3 regions of the Blastococcus sp. HT6-30 genome follow, and region 2 is predicted to be linked to each of the others. Evidence: riboswitches for the same ligand, from Rfam matches in the RefSeq annotation. Region 2 holds a riboswitch; each other region holds the start of a gene.
The links. Region 2 has a riboswitch for cyclic di-AMP ahead of ABC795_RS10390 (transglycosylase SLT domain-containing protein). Riboswitches for the same ligand answer to the same signal wherever they lie in the genome.
Positions count from the first base shown of each region.

Region 1 (6,090 bases), 820 kb from region 2:
AGTTGTGGTCGTCGAGCCACGAGGCGTGCGTCCGCTGCAGGACCCAGGACCGAGCAGGCCGGGGTGGTGGCGGCTGGGCCCGTTCCCGAGCGGGACGGCGCCGCCGTTCCCATGCCTGGCACGGCGGAGCCCCGGGTAAGGGCCTGACGTGGGCGGACACCAGGGGATGGCCGAGGCCGATCGTGACGAGGTCGCCGGCATGGTGCTCGGCGCGTGGGACGCCTTCCTGGCGCAGGCCGCGTCGATCGACCTCGACCGCCCGTCGCGCCTGCCCGGTTGGCGGGCGCACGAGATCTGCGTGCACCTGGGCTGCTGGGAGGACCACGCCGCGCTGCACGACCTCATCACCTCTGCGCGGGCCGGTGGGCCGGGAACGCCACCGGACCCCGACGCGGTGAACGCCCGGGTCACGGCCGCGCACCGCGACGCCTCCCGCGAGGAGGTGCTGGCCGCGCTGCGCCGCAACCGCGAAGCGACCGCGCGCTACCTGGCCGACGAGCCCGTGGAGCTCGACGCCGCACCGGCGGTCTCCGTCGTGGGCCGGCTACCGCTGCTGAGCGTCGTGCTCGGCCAGGCCTACGAGCTCGCCGTCCACGGACTGGATCTCGTCTCGTGCGGGGCCGAGCCGCCGTCGGCGGCCGTCCTGCAGTCCGGCCTGGCGGCGCTGACCGACGTCACCGGCGCGCTGGCCGCCTCGACCGGCATCTTCGGGCGCGTCAGCCTCGTCACGCCGGACGGGGGCTGGGGGTTCACCGCGCACGGAGGCGGCTGGCAGGTGCGCCGCCTGCCGGCCGGCGTCGTCGACGGGCCGGCCGTCGAGGCCGCGGCCGACCTGCTTCTCGATGCCGCCTCCGGCCGGGTCAACCCGGTTCCGGCTGTGGCCCGCCGCGCGCTCAAGGTGCACGACGTCGGCGGGCTGCTGCAGCTCGCGCCCATCGTCCAGAAGGTGCCGGGCATCCCCGGCGGGCCGATCCTGCAGCTCGCGGCGCGCACCGTGGGCGGCGCCGGGGGGCTGCTGGGCCGGTTGTTCGGGCGCGGCTAGATCCGCTCCTGGCTCCGCCCGGCGTCGCCGCCACCGGTGCCAGGCGGCGGCGACGCCGAGGACCAGCACGACCACGACAGCGACGACCGGCAGGGCCGACGGCGTGCCCACCCACGCGGCAACGGCACCCGCCGAGGCGCCGACGCCCACCTGGACCACCGTGCCGGGCACCAGCCCGACCGCGGTGGCGGCCACGTAGGTCCGCGGCCGGACGCCGCTGAGGCCGGCGGCGTAGTTGACCACGACGAACGGCATCATCGGGATCAGCCGGCCCGCCAGCACGGCGACGAAGCCCCGGTCGGTGAACAGCCGGTCGGCGCTCCTCACCCGCGGGCCCGCCAGCCGCTCGGCGGCCGGCCGGCCCAGCCCGCGCGCGAGTGCGAAGGCGACCAGGGCCGCCAGCAGCGAGCCGGTGAGCACCACGGCCACCCCGAGGCCAAAGCCGAGGACGGCTCCGGCCAGCGCGGCGACCAGCGAACGCGGCACCGGCGCCAGCAGCACCGCCGCCTGGCCGGCGATCAGCAGCACCCAGGTGCGCGCGTCCCCGTGCTCGATCCAGCCGCGCACCGTGGTCCGGCCGGGGAGGTCGACGACGAGGGCCACGACCACCCCCGCGAGCAGCAGCGCGACGAGCAGCCCGGCGCGCAGCCAGGTGCCCTCCCCCGCCGTCGTCCGCACGGCACCATCCTGGACGACGACGCCGTGCGGCCGATGCGGACGAGCCGGATCAGCCGCAGCTGCCGCCGAGGGAGATGCCGCGCTGGGCCAGCCACGGCACCGGGTTGGTCCGGTCGGCGTAGAGGCCCCCGCGGTGCACCTCGAAGTGCAGGTGCGGCCCGGTGGACTGGCCGCGGTTGCCGACCTCGGCGATCTGCTGACCGCCCTCCACGACCTGGCCCGGAGTCACGAAGAACTGGTTGATGTGGCCGTAGACGGTGATCACGCCGTCGTGGTGCTGGATGGCGACCGCGAGACCGAACCCGCTGGCCGGCCCCGCCTGCAGGACGACGCCCGGCTCCGGCGTGAAGATCGGGGTGCCGATCGACGCCGCGATGTCCACGCCGAGGTGCATGGTGCCCCAGCGGGCGCCGTAGCAGGACGTGACCCGGCCCTGGGTGAGACCGGTGCCACCGCCGGTCGCGGTGACCGCGCCGACGGCCTGCTCGGCGGCCTGCAGCTGGTTCCAGGTGCCCGCCGGATCGGCGGTGCCCTGCATGCTCAGCATCCGGATCTCCGCCTCGCGCAGCTGCTCGTCCAGCGCCGCCTTCTCCGCGCTGAGCGCGTCGAACTCGGCCTGCGCCTCGGCGAGGAGGGCATCGACGGCCACCTGGGCCTCCTGGGCGGTGCGCGCGGCCGCATCCCGCTGGGCGACGGCGGCGCGCGCCTCCTCGTCCAGCCGGGCCTCCCGCGCCTCGGCCACCCGGAGCTCCTCGAGCACCTCGGCCCGGTCCTCGCCGAGGAGCTCGAGGGTGGCGGCCTGCTGGAGCAGCTCTCCGGGGCCCTCGGCGTGCAGCACCATCTCCATCTCGCTGAACGTCTCGTCCTGGCCCATGTAGGCCTCCCGGCCGAGTGCCGCGACGTCCCCCTGGGTGCGCGCCACGGCCGCGCGGACGGCGGCGAGCTCGGCCGCGATGGCGTCGGCGTGCTGCTGGGCGGTCGCCAGCTCGGCCTCCGCCTGCAGCACGGCGCCGCTGGCCTCCTCGGCGCGGAGCGTCATCTGCTCCAGCCGGGCCTCGGCGTCCTTGACCCGCTGCTCGATGGAGGCGACCTCCTGGGCGACGCGGTCGTGCTCGCTCTTCGCGTCGCCGGGTGCGGCCGTCGCAGCCGTCGTCCCCAGCAGGGAGAGGGCCAGCAGAGCGGTCAGTGCGGTGGCGGCCCGACCGATGCGGCGGAGGCCCCCGCGGGTCGGCACGGTGGGGTGGTGCTGGTCGTGCGAGGTCGCCAAGGCGACGGTCTCCGTTCCTCGGTCCGCCTACCAGGTCAGCTGACGGGTTCGGGCCGGAACGTGGCCCTACCCACCTGCCCGTGGAGGCGCAGGCGGGATTCACCCCAGAGAACATGGGTCCCCGGTCCATCCGGCCATCCGGCCGCACGGTTCGGCGGGGTCCGCCCGAGCCCCCGGGTTCGGGAGCGAGGTCAGGTGGACCGCGGCAGACAGTACAAGCGGATCGGCCAGATGTCACAGCCCGGTAACGAGACGCACCTCCTGACACGGGCGGGTCCGAGCGGTGCGTCGCCTCGATCTGGCAGGCTGTCAGCGCCGGGGCGGTAGCTCAGCCGGTCAGAGCATGGGACTCATAATCCCTGGGTCGTGGGTTCGAGCCCCACCCGCCCCACCGGTCGTGACCTGCGCTTTCACGCCTCTTGGTGGCACCGCTTCCGCCCGCACGCCCTGGAGGTGGCACGACGGCGGACGCGTCGGCGCAGCCCCCTGCCTCGCCGGATGAGGCTCCGCCTCGACCTCAAACACAGCAGGAACCGTGATCTCCGCCTCGTCGGGACGATCCACCGCCATCGATGCCCGAATCGTGCCCGGCGCCACGGCGACGAGGACGAGCCGTCGACGCGCCGACCGCGCCCCGACGCCCTGGTGCACACAGGCTGCGCAGTTGCCGAACCGTCCAGGACGAGGGGCCCAAGGCGCCGGCGGAGCACTACTGCGGCCGGGGTCCCCCTTCCCCCCAGCGGCGCGCGCTGGGCCCCGTCGAGCAGGTCGACCGCGACCGCACCCCCCTGGCCGGCTCGACCACGTCGTCACGGGCGACGAGCTGCTGCCCGATCCCGATGCCGATCGTCTCGATGGGCACCGCCGGATCCCCGGAGGGCCCGCAGCCCGCCAGCACCAGCACGGCCGCGCCGCCCGTGAGGCGGCAGGCCGTCGGTCGGGTCGGGGCGCCGGGTCATCTCCTGCCGATCTCGTAGACGTGCGCGACCACCGTCGCCTCGTCCCCGGGCCCGACCAGGAAGGGCGCGGCGCCGGCCCGGAAGGCGACCAGCGACGGGTCGTCGCTGGCGTCGATGGCGCGGGCGGCCGGCCGGTACGCCGTCCCGATGCCGTGGTTGTCCGCGATGCTGCCGTACTGGCCGTCGAAGGTGACCGTGGTGACGTTCGGGCTGTCGTCGTTGTCCCGGCTGTCCAGCTGCGGAACGACGTCGTGCGCGTTCTCCAGCGCCAGCACCTGCACCGACGACGGCACCTCCGCCCGCGCGATGGGTGAGCCGGTGGTGACCACGCTGCGCACGTCGAAGTCGAAGTCCGGCGTGCCGGCGTCGGCGGCCGCCTGGACGGCGACCATGCCGCCCTGGCTGTGCCCGACGAGCATCACCGGGTCGGCGGGGCCTGCCCCCGCTCGCCGGAGCGCCTCGGCGATCGCCTGCTGACGGGTGGTGGCGTCGCCGCCGAGCACCCGAACGTTGGTGCCCAGGTCGTGGGTCTGCGGGTTGACCGGCCCGAGCGGCGCCTTCCAGTCGGCGGTGCCGGGGATGTCGACGACGTAGGCGGTGCTGCCGTTGGCGGAGGTGACCACCCGGACGGCGATCGTGTCGTGCTCGGGGCCGGAGCGCAGCGCGCGGACCTCGAGCGCCCCGAGCAGGTCGTCCACGCCCCGCGGTGCGACGACCGCGGGTCCCGAGTCGTCGCCGGGCAACGGCGTGACCACCGGGCTCCCGTCCGGCCACAGCCGGCCGAGCCGCCGAGCCGCCACCCGGACGTCTGCCCCGCCGAGCCACGGCCCGGTCAGCCCGACGGTCAGCAGGCTCATGCTGCTGCCGAGACCGGGCAGGGCGCCCATGACGTCATCGACCAGCCCGGGGTGCTCGGTCAACCAGCGCTCGGGGTCGTCGAGCACGGCGGCGATGTCGGCCGCGACCCCGAAGGGGTTGGTTGCGACCCGGCCGGCGCCGCCGAGGACCAGTGCCCCTGCCGCAACCGGCCAGAGGAACCCGGCGGCCCACTCCAGGGCGTCGGCCAGCTCGGCCAGTGCGCGGTCCGCGGCCTCGTAGGCGGCGGCCGCGCCCTGCAGGACCACCGCCCGGGCGGCGAACCGCGCGGCGAGCACGGTGAGCCCGTCCGGGCCGTCCAGCGCCTCCAGCAGCGCGGCCTCGAACCGGGCCACGCCTGCCGGGTCGAGCAGGGCGGAGGCCAGCAGGTCGGGGTCGGCCAGCACCGGGCGGCAGCGGGCGCTGGCGCTCGCGAGCTCCTCGGCCAGACCGGTGCTGCCGCGGGCGAGGGTGACCAGGTCGGCCAGGTCGGCCTCGATCCCGCCGGCGCCGCCGCGGACCGAGATCCCCGGTGCGGTCACGCCCGGCCTTCCAGGAGCGCCGCCACCGTCGGCGCGACCCAGGTACCGAGATCGGCCGGCCGCACCGACACCACGTCGACGACCCGCCGCGGCGAGCCGCCGGGGTGGGGACGGAGGCCGACCCAGCCGCCGTCGGTGGCCAGCCACGAGACCTGCCCGGCCCCGACCGGTCCACCGGCGCGCCCCAGCACCAGGCAGTCGAGCGATCCGGCCGTGCGCCGCAGCAGCTCCCCGGCCAGCGCCGCCTCCGCCGCGGTCGGCGGCGGCCCACCCCTCCCCGCCGGTGCGGCGTCCAGCAGGCCCAGCGGCAGGGCCCCGGTCGGCGGGGCGCCACCGCGGGCGGTCGGCCCCGTCACGGCGGCGGCCTCCGGCACAACCCGTGCCAGCTCGGCACCGAGACCGGCGGCGGGGGCCAGGGACAGCTCGATCCCCCCGTCCGGCAGGGTCAGCACGACCACGACCACGTCCGCCCCGAGAGCGAACCAGCCGTGCCGCCTCCCGCCCCGGCCGCCGGTCTCCAGCCGCACCGTCAGCAACGGCCGGCGCAGCACCGCAAGATCGGCGGCGACGGCGGGAACCGGCTCGACCGGACCGCCGACCGGTGCACGCAGCACCCCGCGTGCCACCAGCGCGGCGACGGCATCGTTCCGCTGCCGGCTCCCGGGCACCTCGACCGAGAGCCCGGGCGGAAGGGCACCGGGCCACTCCGCCACGAGCACGGCCCACTCCGCGGCGGTCAGGAGCAGG
Region 1 covers NZ_CP155792.1:1,321,588-1,327,677, reverse strand. Annotated here, with positions in the region: gene ABC795_RS06405 (maleylpyruvate isomerase N-terminal domain-containing protein) at 149-1,042, shown strand; gene ABC795_RS06400 (peptidoglycan DD-metalloendopeptidase family protein) at 1,770-2,987, opposite strand; cyclic di-AMP (ydaO/yuaA leader) riboswitch at 2,998-3,154, opposite strand; tRNA gene ABC795_RS06395 (tRNA-Ile) at 3,305-3,378, shown strand; gene ABC795_RS06390 (alpha/beta hydrolase) at 3,943-5,343, opposite strand; gene ABC795_RS06385 (hypothetical protein) at 5,340-6,090, opposite strand, start outside.
Region 1: another riboswitch for cyclic di-AMP. It lies ahead of ABC795_RS06400 (peptidoglycan DD-metalloendopeptidase family protein); the one in region 2 lies ahead of ABC795_RS10390 (transglycosylase SLT domain-containing protein).

Region 2 (6,090 bases):
CGCCGTCGCCGAGCGGACGATGGCGTGATGGGTCCCTACGCGTTCGCGGGCGGAACGGCCGTCGTCACCGGCGCGGCGAGCGGCATCGGCGAAGCGCTCGCCGCGCAGCTGGCCGGGCGGGGCAGCCACCTGGTGCTGCTGGACCGCGATGCCGAGCGGCTCGAGGGGGTGGCCGGGCGGATCCGTGCCGACCACCCGGGGCTGCGGATCGCCACCCACGTAGCCGACCTCGCCGACGACGAGGCGACCGCCCGGGTGGCGGCGACGCTCGTCGCCGAGCACCCGGAGACGACGCTGCTGGTCAACAACGCCGGGGTCGCGCTCGGCGGGCGCTTCGACCAGGTCACCCTGGAGGAGTTCGAGTGGGTGATGGCGATCAACGTGCGCGCCGTCGTCCAGCTCACCCACGCCCTGCTGCCGGTGCTCAAGACGCACCCCGGCGCGCACGTGGTGAACGTGTCCAGCGTCTTCGGCATCGTCGCCCCGGCCGGCCAGGCCGCCTACGCGGCCAGCAAGTTCGCCGTCCGGGGGTTCACCGAGGCGCTGCGGCACGAGCTGGCCGAGGACGGCATCGGCGTGACTGTGGTGCACCCCGGCGGCGTCCGCACGCGCATCGCCGAGAGCGCCCGGACCGGCTCGGGCGTGTCGGTGGCGGAGTACGAGGAGGGGCGCAAGCGGTTCGCCACGCTGCTCCGGATGCCGCCGGAGGACGCCGCCGCGCAGATCGTCGCGGCGATCGAGCGTCGTCGTCCGCGGCTGCTGATCGGCTGGACCGCGAAGGTTCCCGACGTGCTCGTGCGGCTCGTGCCGGGCAGCTACTGGCGGCTGATCGCCCGTCGGGCGGCACCGGCGAAGCCGACGAGCTGACCGGTCGCGGCGCTCCGGGAGCGTTCCCCGAGGCGTCCCCGGATCAGCACCTGCAACTCCGGGAGCAACGCCCGGATGGTGGGCGTCGACGAGGCGCTGGGTCTCCGGCCGACCGGGGAAGCTGCCGTCGTGGGCGCCCCAGGCCTGAGCGACGGCACCTCGATTGCGCCGTCGTCCCGCCGGTGCGGTTGACTGCCCCGGTGCCGGCCGACCGTCCCGTCCCCCCGGAGTTCGTCCGCGCCCACACCCGCGCGGTGCGGCCCGAACTGGTGCCCGAGGTGGAGCTGCTGGTGGCCGCCGACGTCGTCGCCCTGTGGGAGGCCATGGAGACCGAGCAGGGGCGCACCTCCACCGATCCGCCGTTCTGGGCGGCGGCCTGGCCGGGCGGACAGGCGCTGGCGCGGTACGTGCTCGACCACCCCGACCTGGTCGCGGGGCGGGCGGTGCTGGATCTCGGCGCCGGCAGCGGGCTGGTCGCCGTGGCGGCGGTCCGTGCCGGGGCGACGTCCGTGCTCGCCAGCGACGTCGACCCCTTCGCGCTGACCGCCGTGATCGTGAACGCCGAGCGGAACGGAACGCCGGGCATCACGCCGGTGGGTGACGTGCTGGGCGCCGAACCGCCGGACGTGGCGGTGATCCTGGCCGGCGACGTCTGCTACGACCGAGAGATGACCGACCGGGTGCTGCCCTTCCTGGAGGCCGCACGTGCCCGCGGCGTGGAGGTGCTGGTCGGCGATCCGGGGCGCGTCTACCTCCCGGAGGACCGGCTGCAGTCCCTGGCCGCCTACGACGTGCCCGACACCGAACCGTCGCCAGGCCGGCCCGCACCGGTGCGCCGGACCACCGTCTGGCGGTTGCCCTGAGGGTCGCGTCACGTTCCTTTTCCCGGCAGGGGATTGTCACGAACGGATAACGCTGGTTACCGTGGGCCCCGCCCGGCCGTTCGTTCTCTCCCCACCCGGGGAGGTCCGCCGGGCGCCGCCGAGTCGCCCGCTGCCGTCGAGTTGCGGGCGAGCCGGGGACCCACCGCAGCACTGGGGTGAATCGCGCGCCGAGCACGTGGCGGCGCGGGTAGGGCCGCTTCCCGCCCGAATCCGTCAGCTGACCCGGTAGGCGGCACGACGGAAGAAACGGAGAGCCGCCGCGTGGTGACCCTGCGGGCCCACCCTGTAAGGAACCGCAGCCGGTACGGGGCCTCGCGCGCGCCTTCCCCGCGCTGAGCGCCCGGGCGCACCACCCGACCGCCGCTGCCACTCGACCACCCCGCAGCAGTCCGTGCAGCCTCCGCTGCCCCGCTGTGCCCCGCCCCTGGAGCAGTTCCTCCCCATGAAGCTTCGCGCCACCTCGATCACCCGCGCCCTCCGGCCCGAGGGCGGACGGCGTAGCGCCGGCCGGGTCCGCCGTCCGGCGCTGCTGCTGGCCGTCGTCGCCGCCGGCGGGCTGATCGCCAACGTCGTCGTCACCGACGAGCCGACCGCGCAGGACGAGCCGCAGCTGGCGTCGGTCAGCGTCGCCGAGCAGCTCGGGATCACCGCCGAGGCGCCCGCCGCCGACACGGTGCAGTCCGCCGTCGACAGCCTCGCCCCGCTGGCGGCGAGCCGCAGCGAGCGCGCCGCCGAGCGGGCTGCGGCCGCCGAGGCCCGGGCCGCCGCGGAGCAGGCCGAGCTCGATCGCCGGGCCGCCGAGGAGGCGGCCCGCATCGCGGCCGAGGAGGCCGCCCGCGCCGAGGCCGCCCGCGCCGAGGCCGCCCGCGCCGAGGCCGCCCGCGCCGAGGCCGCCCGCGCCGAGGCCGCCCGCGCCGAAGCCGCGCGCGCGGAGACGGCTCGTGCCGAGGCCGCCCGCGCCCAGGCAGCCGTCCCCGCTCCGGCGCGCGCGACCAGCGCCCCGGCGGCACCTGCCGCCCCTGCCGGGTCGTTCAAGCAGTACGCGATGAGCAAGGTCGGCAGCGCCGGCGAGTTCAGCTGCCTGGAGAGCCTGTGGGGCAAGGAGAGCGGCTGGAACCCCAACGCGCAGAACCCGACCAGCACCGCGTACGGCATCCCGCAGTTCCTCAACTCGACGTGGGCCGGGACGGGCATCGCCAAGACCTCCGACGGCTACCGGCAGATCGACGCCGGGCTGATCTACATCGAGAACCGCTACGGCTCGCCGTGCGGCGCGTGGTCGCACTCGCGGGCGACCGGCTGGTACTGAGCGCAGCTGGCTCCCCCGATCACCCACCGACCAGATCGGTGATCTCGTCCCCTTCACGCGCGTGATGGGGGGGAGATCGCCGAACTCGTCGTTTCCGGGCTCAGCCGAGGAGGCCGGCCTCGGCCTTGGCGGTGAGGGCGGTGCGGACGGCGGCGTCGACGGTCGCGGCGAAGGCGGGGTCGGTCTCCGCTCGGGCCACGGCGGCGTCGACCATCTCCGGCACCAGACCGGCGTCGACGGTCAGCACCAGCGTGCCCCCGGCCGCGAGGAAGCGGACGGCGCGCTCGCCCGGCGGGATGTCCGCCACCGCCTCGGCGGCACCCAGGTCGTCGGAGACGACCACCCCGTCGAAGTCCAGCCGGTCGCGGAGCAGGTCGGTGACCACGGCGCGGGAGAACGCGGCCTGCTCCTCCGGGTCGATTCGGGGATAGGTCGCCGACGACGTCATCACGAACGGGTCGGCCGCGGTGCGGGCGAGCGCATCGGCGAAGGCGGTGACCTGCTCGTCGCCGGCGGCGGTCACCGGGTCGACGACGTCGCTGGTGATGTCGGTGTTCTCGGACACCCGGCCCAGGCCGGGGAAGTGCTTGAACGTCGGGACGACGCCGTGCGATGCCAGCCCGTCGGCCATCGTCGCGGCAGCGGCTGCCACCGCGGGGCCGGCGCCGGCGTACTGCCGGCCGAACGCGCTGATCGGCGCGTTGCCCGCCTCGGTGCCCGGGGGAACGACGTCGGCCACCGGGGCGAGGTTGAGGTTCAGGCCGGCACCGGACATCGCGGCTCCCAGCCGGTCGGCGAGCGCACCGAGCTCGCCGACCGCCAGCACCCCCTGCTCCACCGCCGGCGGGAGCACGTCGAACCCGGAGCCTTTGAGGGTCTGGACTGCGCCACCCTCCTGGTCGGCGGCGATCCAGAGGTCGGGGCCGGGCGCCGCCTCCTGCCAGGCGGCCGTGGTGGCGGCGAGCTCCGGTGCGGCCAAGGTGGTCCGGCCCTGCAGGAAGACCCCGCCGACCCCCTCGCCGACGACGGCCGTGCCCGCGCCCAGCCCGTCCAGCGGAACGCCGGCCACGAACAGCTGCGACACCTGAGCCCGGCGGTCCAGTCCGGCGAGCACGGCGTCCACGGACACGTCCGCCGACGTCTGCTCGGGCGATGGGGGAGTGGTGGTGGCCGTCGCGGGTCCGCCGCCGGAGAAGGAGGCCGGTCGGACGGGCGTGGAGGCGTAGCCGGTCAGCGCGGCGACGACGACGGCCGCGAGGAGCAGGGACCGCGCCCGGTCCGGCCGTCGGATGGGCGCGGAACCCGCCCGGGACGTCGTCGTGCGGTGTGTGGGCATCTCCCCGAGTGTTGCCCGGGCCGCCCCGGGAGCCGGGGAGATGGTGGCCGTGTCGCAGTCGGGTGACCCTGAGCCGCTACCCGGGCGACGGAGGAGGAGATCCGGAACCGCCCCGCCGACGGCTGACCGGGCACCGTCGGCCCGTCCTGCCTAGGGTCGGGGGGGGCAGGACAGCCGGAGGGGGAGCGATGACCGAGGCCGACGGCGACCGCACCGACCCGCAGAGCGGGATCGTAGGGCGGTCGATCGACGAGTTCGTGAGCCAGCTGCGGTTCTTCACCGACCGCGCCCGCACCCTGGCCGGCAGTGCGACGTCCCGGCTCCCGCTGCCGGCCCTGCCCAGTCCGCCCGGCGCGATGTCGGCCGCCCAGCTGCGCGCGATCATGGAGATGGTGACCGCGCAGCGCACCTCGATCGCGGCGATGCGGGCCCAGTTGGACGCCTTCGACCAGCAGCTCGCCGTCTTCGAGCGGATCCTCGACCCGCTGGTGGAGTGGAGCGGCTCGTGGGCCCGGTTGGAGGAGGCCGTCGGCGACCTCGTCCGCCGGGAGCCGCCGCCCGGGGGCTGAGAGCCCTGTGTCAACCCGCGGCGGTCAGGAGTTGTTGTAGGCCGTTGTAGCGGGCGGGGTCGTAGGCGGTGTTGTCGGTCCAGCAGCGCCAGATGATCCGGCACCAGGCTCGGGCGAGGATGCGAACGGCGTGAGGGTGGCGGGCGCCACGGTCGCGGGCTCGCTGGTAGATGTCGGCGGCCCAGGGGCTGGCCTGGCGGCTGTCGGCGGCGAAGTCGATGAGTGCTTCTCGCAGCTTCTTGTCGCAGGAGTGCCGGAACGCGACGTGATGGCGTTTGCCGCTGGCCCGGGTCGAGGGCGCCACTCCAGCTGCGGCGGCCAGGGCGGTGTCGTCGGGGAAGCGGGCGCGGCAATCACCGATCTCAGCCAGCAGCAGCGCGGCGCGGTTGATGCCGGCGCGGGGCAGGCTGGTGAAGACCGTGGCGTCGTGATGCAGGGCGAGGCTTTCCGCGATGGCCTTGTCGAGGACGTCGATGCGAGCCCGGAGGTCGCTCAGCGTGGCGACGAGCTGCTCGGTGACGGTGGCGCAGGCGGCGCCCGCGGGACCGGGAAGCCCGGCTGGGGCATTCCGCAGGTGGGCCATGAGCTGCTCGGCAGTCTGCCGCCCGCAGTAGCCGACCGCGGCCAGCCAGGCGGCCATCCGCTTCTCGGAGAGCCAGGCCGCCCGCTCGGCGCAGGGAAAGCGGGTCAGGAAGGTCAGGCTGATCGGCGAGTCGATCTCGGCGAAGAGCCCCACCGCGCCAGGGAAGGCGGCCAGCAGGTTGGCGCGCAGCTGATTGGCCAGCGCAATCCGGTGCTTGATCAGGTCCTTGCGGGCGCGCACCAGCGCCCGCAGCCCGATCGTTGCGGAGCTGTCCGGGGTCAGCGAGGCCAGCCGGTGCCCGTCGCTGCGCAGCACGTCGGCGAGCACGAACGCATCGAACCGGTCGTCCTTGTTGCCGGCCGTGCCGTAGCGCAGCCGCAGCGCCTTGACCTGCCGGCTGGAGACGACCACCACCTCCAGGCCGCCGGCCAGCAGTGCATCCACGACCGACCCGTCACCGCGCTCGATCGCCACCCGCACGACCCCGGCCCGCCGCAGCCGATGCGTCATCGTCTGCAGTCCGGCCGCTTGGTGCTCAGCCT
Region 2 covers NZ_CP155792.1:2,143,775-2,149,864, reverse strand. Annotated here, with positions in the region: gene ABC795_RS10405 (NAD(P)/FAD-dependent oxidoreductase) at 1-28, shown strand, start outside; gene ABC795_RS10400 (SDR family NAD(P)-dependent oxidoreductase) at 28-867, shown strand; gene ABC795_RS10395 (50S ribosomal protein L11 methyltransferase) at 1,068-1,730, shown strand; cyclic di-AMP (ydaO/yuaA leader) riboswitch at 1,855-1,999, shown strand; gene ABC795_RS10390 (transglycosylase SLT domain-containing protein) at 2,194-3,060, shown strand; gene ABC795_RS10385 (glycoside hydrolase family 3 N-terminal domain-containing protein) at 3,161-4,396, opposite strand; gene ABC795_RS10380 (hypothetical protein) at 4,585-4,965, shown strand; gene ABC795_RS10375 (IS110 family transposase) at 4,976-6,090, opposite strand, start outside.

Region 3 (6,090 bases), 700 kb from region 2:
GCTCGAACAGGCCGTGGAGCACGTCCACCGTCGCGCGGGCGTCGTCGAGCGCGCGGTGGGTGGGCGAGGTCGTGGCCGAGAAGTACGGGGCGAGGGTGGCCAGCTTGCAGTTGGGCACCTCGTCGCGGCTGAGCAGCCGCCGGGCCAGGACAGCGGTGTCGACCGACGCCGCGGCGGGCCAGGCCAGCCCGTTCTCGGCGCACGCCGCCTTGAGGAACCCCAGGTCGAACGGGGCGTTGTGCGCGACGAGCACCGCGTCGCGGGTGAACTCCAGGAAGGCCGGGAGGACGGCCCCGATCCGCGGCGCCGCCGCGACCATCGTGGACGTGATCCCGGTGAGCACGCTGATGTAGGGCGGGATCTCGTGGCCGGGGTCGACCAGCGTCTGGAACTCGCCGAGCACCTGGCCGCCGCGGATCTTCACCGCGCCGATCTCGGTGATCGCGCTGTCCTTCGGTGACCCGCCGGTGGTCTCGAGGTCGACGACGACGAAGGTCACCTGCGCCAACGGCGTCCCGACGTCGGCGATCGTGACCTGCTGGTAGCGCGGTGGAGCGGGAACCGGTGGCACGGGGCGGACGCTAGGGCGGGGTGCTGACAGTCCGGGGGACGCGCGCCGCCGGCCGCCCGTGCGGCCCCCCCGACCGGGGGTTCCCGGTCGGGGGGTGGGCGGGACACCATTCGTCCCGGTGGGACGTCTGGGGTGTCGCCGGCTCGAGTCGGGGGAGGGAACCGGATGCGCGCGCGCGCCTGGTCGGGCCCCGCCGCTGCTGTGGGGCGCCGGACGCTGGTGGCCGTCCTCGCGGTCTGCACGGTGGCGCTGGTGCCCACCGGGCCTGCGGCCGCCGCGCCCAGCGACCAGCCGGGTGGCACGTCGGGCGTGCTGGACAGCCGCGCCCTGGACCGGCTCCAGCGGCGCGCCGCCGAGGTGCAGGAGGAGCTCCGCGCGCGGCAGGACGACATCGTCGCCGCCCGTGCGGCGCTCGCCGAGGCGCAGGTGGCGGTCGAGGAGGCCGAGGCGGTCCTCGCCGATGCGCAGGGCGTGCTGGCCGGGTACCAGCGGGAGGTGGCCGGCTACGCCTCCGCCGTCTACCGGGACGGCGGAGCGCTGACCCCCCTGACCCTCCTGCTCAGAGCGGGCGACCCGGGTGAGGTGCTCTCCGCCCTGGGCTTCCTCGACGCCGTGGACGCGCACGCCGCCGACGTCATCGGCGTCGCGGAGGGGCACCGGCGCGCCGCCCTGGAGGAGGAGGAGCGGGCCCAGGGTGCGCTCGGGCAGGCCCGGGCGCGGGCCGACGAGGTGAGCGCCCGGGTCGCCGCGCTCGAGGAGGCCGCGGCCGCGGTCACGGCGGAGCTCGACGAGGCCCTGCAGGTCGTCGACGGCCAGCTGTCCCGGTTGCAGCGCGAGCAGCTGGACGTCAACGAGCAGACGGCGGCCAGCTGGCGCGCCTACGTGGACCAGTTGCGCGCCGCGGGCGTCGACACCGTGCCCGCCGCCGCGCTGCGCGACCCGGCTCGGGGCCTGCCGGACGGGCTGGTGCCCGTGGCTGCCGGCGGGGGCGGGGCCCAGCGCGGGGTCGCCCAGCTGCCGGGGCAGCCCAGCTCGCTGCTGGTGCTGCCCGTGGAGACGCTGACGGCGGTGAGCGCGGCGATGGAGGCGCTCGGGCGGCCGTACGCCCCCGGTACGGCGGGGCCGGACTCCTGGGGCTGCGGCACGCTGGTGCAGGCCGCGTTCGAGCGGGCCGGCGTCCCGGTGCCGGCCACGCAGGGGGAGCTGTTCGCGACCGCCACCCCCGTGGCCGCCGCCGACGTGCTCCCCGGCGACCTCGTCTTCCTCGGCTCCGGCGAGGCCGGGCTGGGGCATGTCGGCATGGCGCTGGACCAGCGCACGATGCTCGCCGCCGACGCCCGGGCCGGCGCCGTGGTGGTCCGGACGCTGCCGGCCGACCAGGTGCTGGCGGTCGGGCGACCCGGCCTGGGCCAGCGGCCCGCCGTCCCGGTGCCCGGACCGGCTCCGGGGGCGCTGCGGACCGAGTGCGGCAACACGGTCTACCCACCGAGCTATGACGGCGCCCGCGCCTGGGGTGGCTATCCGAACGGGCTCATCCCGCCCAGCGCGATGTGCCCGCTGGGCGTCGGCGGGCACTGGCTGCGCTGCGACGCGGCGGCCGCCTACCGGGCGATGTCCTCGGCGTACTCGGCCGATCTCGGCGCTCCGCTCTGCATCACCGACTCCTACCGCACGTACGCCGGCCAGGTCCGGCTGTACGGGGAGAAGCCGGCCCTCGCCGCGGTCCCCGGCACGAGCAACCACGGCTGGGGCCTCGCGGTGGACCTCTGCGGCGGCGTCCAGTCGTTCGGGACGCGGCAGTACTCCTGGATGGTGGCGAACGCGGGCCGGTTCGGCTTCCTGCACCCGACCTGGGCCGATCCCGGCAACGGGCGTGAGGAGCCCTGGCACTGGGAGTACGCCGGCACGTGAGGCCGGCTGCCGGACGGCGGCGCGGCGGAAATGTCGGCGCCTCGCCCTACCGTGCGGAACGACTCACGGAGGAGAAGAAGCGATGCTCATCGACTGCGACACCTGCACCGTCCGGGGGACCGGCTGCGCCGACTGCGTGGTGACCGTCCTGCTCGGCGCGCCGCCGGGATGGCAGGGGACCGACCCGGTGGTGGTCCCGATGACCGGCCGCTCGCGCGGTGGGTCCGCAGCGGCCGCGGCGGAGGACGTCGTGGTGCCTCCGCCGGGCGTGGTGGTGGAGTTCGACGACGTGGAGCGCCGGGCCGTCCGCGCGCTGGCGGAGGGAGGGCTCGTGCCTCCGCTGCGGCATCCTCACGGTTCCGACGGTCACGGTGGCGAGGGGCCGGGGCGGCGCACGGGCTGATCGTCCCGGTGCCGGTCGCGGTGTCCGCCCGTGCACCCGATCGGGTGAACGCCCAGGTGGAGGGGCCGTGCGGGACGGGAAGCCGAGCGCATGCGTTCCCACGGTCCACATTTGTCACAGGCGCATCACGATCGTTAAGGTCGTCGCCGTTCGGCCGGGTGGTCGTCATCCGTCGAAGGGTGGCCCCGACCGAACACCGCCTAATCACCGCGCGGCGTGCAGCACCGGCGCCCGCGGTGTACCGGGGACCCACCGCAGTTCCGGGGTGAGTTCTCCTGCGGCCGGCTCGCCGGCCCGCGGGGGATAGGGCCAGTCTTCCCAGCCCGAACCCGTCAGCTAACTCGGTCGGCGGTTGCAGAGGAAGAAACGGAGTGCCGCCGCACGTGGCGACCCCTCACGCACCGCTGACGCAGGCCCCCGAACGAGCTCCCGCCGCCGGCGGGCGCAGCTCCGCGAGCGCCCGCAGCTCCGGACCGCTCCGGTCCGGCGTGCTGGTCAGCGCGGCTGCCGCCCTGACCGTCATCGTCATCCCCGGCACCGCAGTCGCCGTTCCCGGTGCGGCCGACGAGGTCGCCGCGCAGGTGGCCGAGGCCAACCACGAGCTCGAGGTCCTCTCCGAGCAGCTCAACGACGCACGCGTCGCGCTCGAGAGGCACGAGGGCGCCGCCCGGGCCGCCGGCGACGCCGTCGCGGCCGCCGAGGCCCGGCTCGGCGCCCTGGACGGGCACATCCGCAGGCTCGCCCGCAGCGCCTACACCGGCAGCGGACTGACCCGGCTCGACGCCCTGCTGTCGAGCGACTCGGCCGACCAGATGGTGTCCCAGCTCGGGATCCTCGACGCGATCGCCGGGCACACCAACGAGGTCCTCACCGAGGTCTCGTCGGCGGCCGACGACGCGGAGCAGTCCCGGAAGGCCGCTGCGAAGGCCGCCGAGGACGCCCGGCGCACCGTGGTCGAGATCGCCGCGAAGCAAGAGGACCTCGAGACGAGGATCGCCGACTACCAGCGGCGGTACGACGCGCTCACCGCCCCGCAGCAGGCCCAGGTGGCCCAGGCGCACGGTGGCAACAGCCTCCCCGCGCCCACGGCGGTCACGGCGTCCAGCGCCGCCGCCCAGGTCGCGGTGAACACCGCGCTCGCGCAGATCGGCGATCCGTACGTCTGGGGCGCCGGTGGGCCGAACGCCTTCGACTGCTCGGGCCTGACGTCCTACGCCTACGCCGCGGCCGGCGTCACGCTGCCGCACTCCAGCAAGTCGCAGTCGCAGATGGGCCGGCCGGTCTCCCGCGGCGAGCTGCAGCCCGGCGACCTGGTGTTCTTCTACACCCCGGTCAGCCACGTCGGCATGTACATCGGCAACGGGCGGATGGTGCACGCCTCCACGTCGGGCCAGCCGGTGAAGGTGGCGAGCGTGGACTCGATGGGGAACTACAACAGCGCCCGGCGGATCGTCCGCTGAGAAACACCCCCTGGCCCCCACCGCTCGCAGGCTCGCGGCGGGATCCTGCAGGGGGCGCATCGCAGCGAAGGATGTCAGCCGGCTGATGGACACTCTGCTCCCGCCGGGGGCCACGACGGGCCGGTGACCTCTTCGGAGGCCACCGGATCTCCGTCCGCGGGCCTGACCGAGGGGTCGCCGACGTCAGCGTGCTCCGCCGCCCGGTGGCCGATCCCCGCCGGCGGCCACGCGCACCCTCCGGGGCGTCCACGAGTGGCTCACCGCCATCGCGGCCGGCAGGCGCTGGGCATCACCGCCGGGGCGACGGCGACGTAGCACCCGCGCCGGGTGTGGCCTACCGGCCGCTCCGGACGCGCCGCCGGTCCCCGTGTGGCCGGCCTGGTGGGCCGACAGCCCGCCGTCGAGCCTGGAGGCGTTCCTGCAGTTGGTCTGCGAGGGGTACCCGCGGAGTGCGCCGCCCGCACGGGGTTCCCGGGCCGGTGCGGACGGCCGGCGCACCTAGGATCGACCAGGTGGACGGCGGAGGGCGGGCAGGCGCCCGGGCCGCGCTCCTGACGGCGGCGGTCCTCGGGATCGCCCTCGTCGTCGTGATCGTGGTCCGCACGCCCTGGGAGGTGCTCCCGGAGCCGCCCGGTGGCCACACCGCGCCCGATCCCGCCGCGGGGCTGGCTCCTGCGCAGCTGGACCGGGCGGAGGCCTTCGCGGCCGCCCTGCGCCCCGCCTCGCTGCTCTCGATGGCGCTCGGGCTGGCCGTCTCGGCGGTCCTGGGCCTGACCCGGCTCGGCGGCCGGCTCGTGCACGCCGTGGCGGCCCCGCTGGGCGGCCGCTGGTTCGTCCAGGTGCTGGTCGGCGTGCCGGCCCTCGTGGTCGTCGGCCGCCTGGCGACTCTCCCGGTGTCGGCCTACGCCGAGACGGTCCGCCGCCGGTACGGCCTGTCCACCCGCGGGTGGGGCCTCTGGCTGCGCGACGTCGCCGTCTCGGTGGCCATCAGCGCGGCGCTCACGGCCGTGGTGGTCCTGGTCGTCCTCTGGCTGGTGCGCCGCGCCCCGCGCACCTGGTGGGCGTGGGCCGGGGGAGCGGCGGCGGCCCTCGTGGTGATCGGTTCCTTCCTCTACCCGGTGGTCATCGAACCGGCGTTCAACTCGTTCGAGCCGCTGCCGGCGGGGGAGCTGCGCACCGACCTGCTCGCGCTGGCCGACGAGAACGGCACCCCGGTGCAGGACGTCCTCGTCTCCGACGCCTCCCGCCGCACGACGGCCCTCAACGCCTACGTCTCCGGCTTCGGGTCAACCCGCCGCATCGTCCTCTACGACACGGTCCTCGCCGAGCTGCCGGAGGAGGAGATCGAGTCGATCGTCGCCCACGAGCTCGGGCACGTGGCCACCGACGACGTCCTGACGGGCACCCTCATGGGTGCCCTGGGCGCGGGAGCGGCCACCGCGCTGGCCGGGTGGCTGTTGACCCGGCGGGCCCTCCTGCGGCGCGCGGGTGCCGAATCGCCCGGCGATCCGCGCGTCGTGCCGCTGCTGCTCTTCCTGGTGGCCGTGGGCGGGCTGGTCTCGACCCCGGTGCAGAACCTGGTCTCCCGGCAGATCGAGGAGCGGGCCGACCTCCATGCCCTGGACCTCACCCGTGATCCGGAGGCTTTCACCGCCATGCAGCGGCGGCTGGCGACCGCGAACCTCGGCGACCCCGACCCACCGGCCGCCTGGCACTGGTTCTTCGGCAGCCACCCCACCACCGCG
Region 3 covers NZ_CP155792.1:1,444,193-1,450,282, forward strand. Annotated here, with positions in the region: gene ABC795_RS06990 (DEDD exonuclease domain-containing protein) at 1-571, opposite strand, end outside; gene ABC795_RS06995 (D-alanyl-D-alanine carboxypeptidase family protein) at 737-2,482, shown strand; gene ABC795_RS07000 (hypothetical protein) at 2,565-2,885, shown strand; cyclic di-AMP (ydaO/yuaA leader) riboswitch at 3,073-3,252, shown strand; gene ABC795_RS07005 (NlpC/P60 family protein) at 3,269-4,345, shown strand; gene ABC795_RS07010 (M48 family metallopeptidase) at 4,858-6,090, shown strand, end outside.
Region 3: another riboswitch for cyclic di-AMP. It lies ahead of ABC795_RS07005 (NlpC/P60 family protein); the one in region 2 lies ahead of ABC795_RS10390 (transglycosylase SLT domain-containing protein).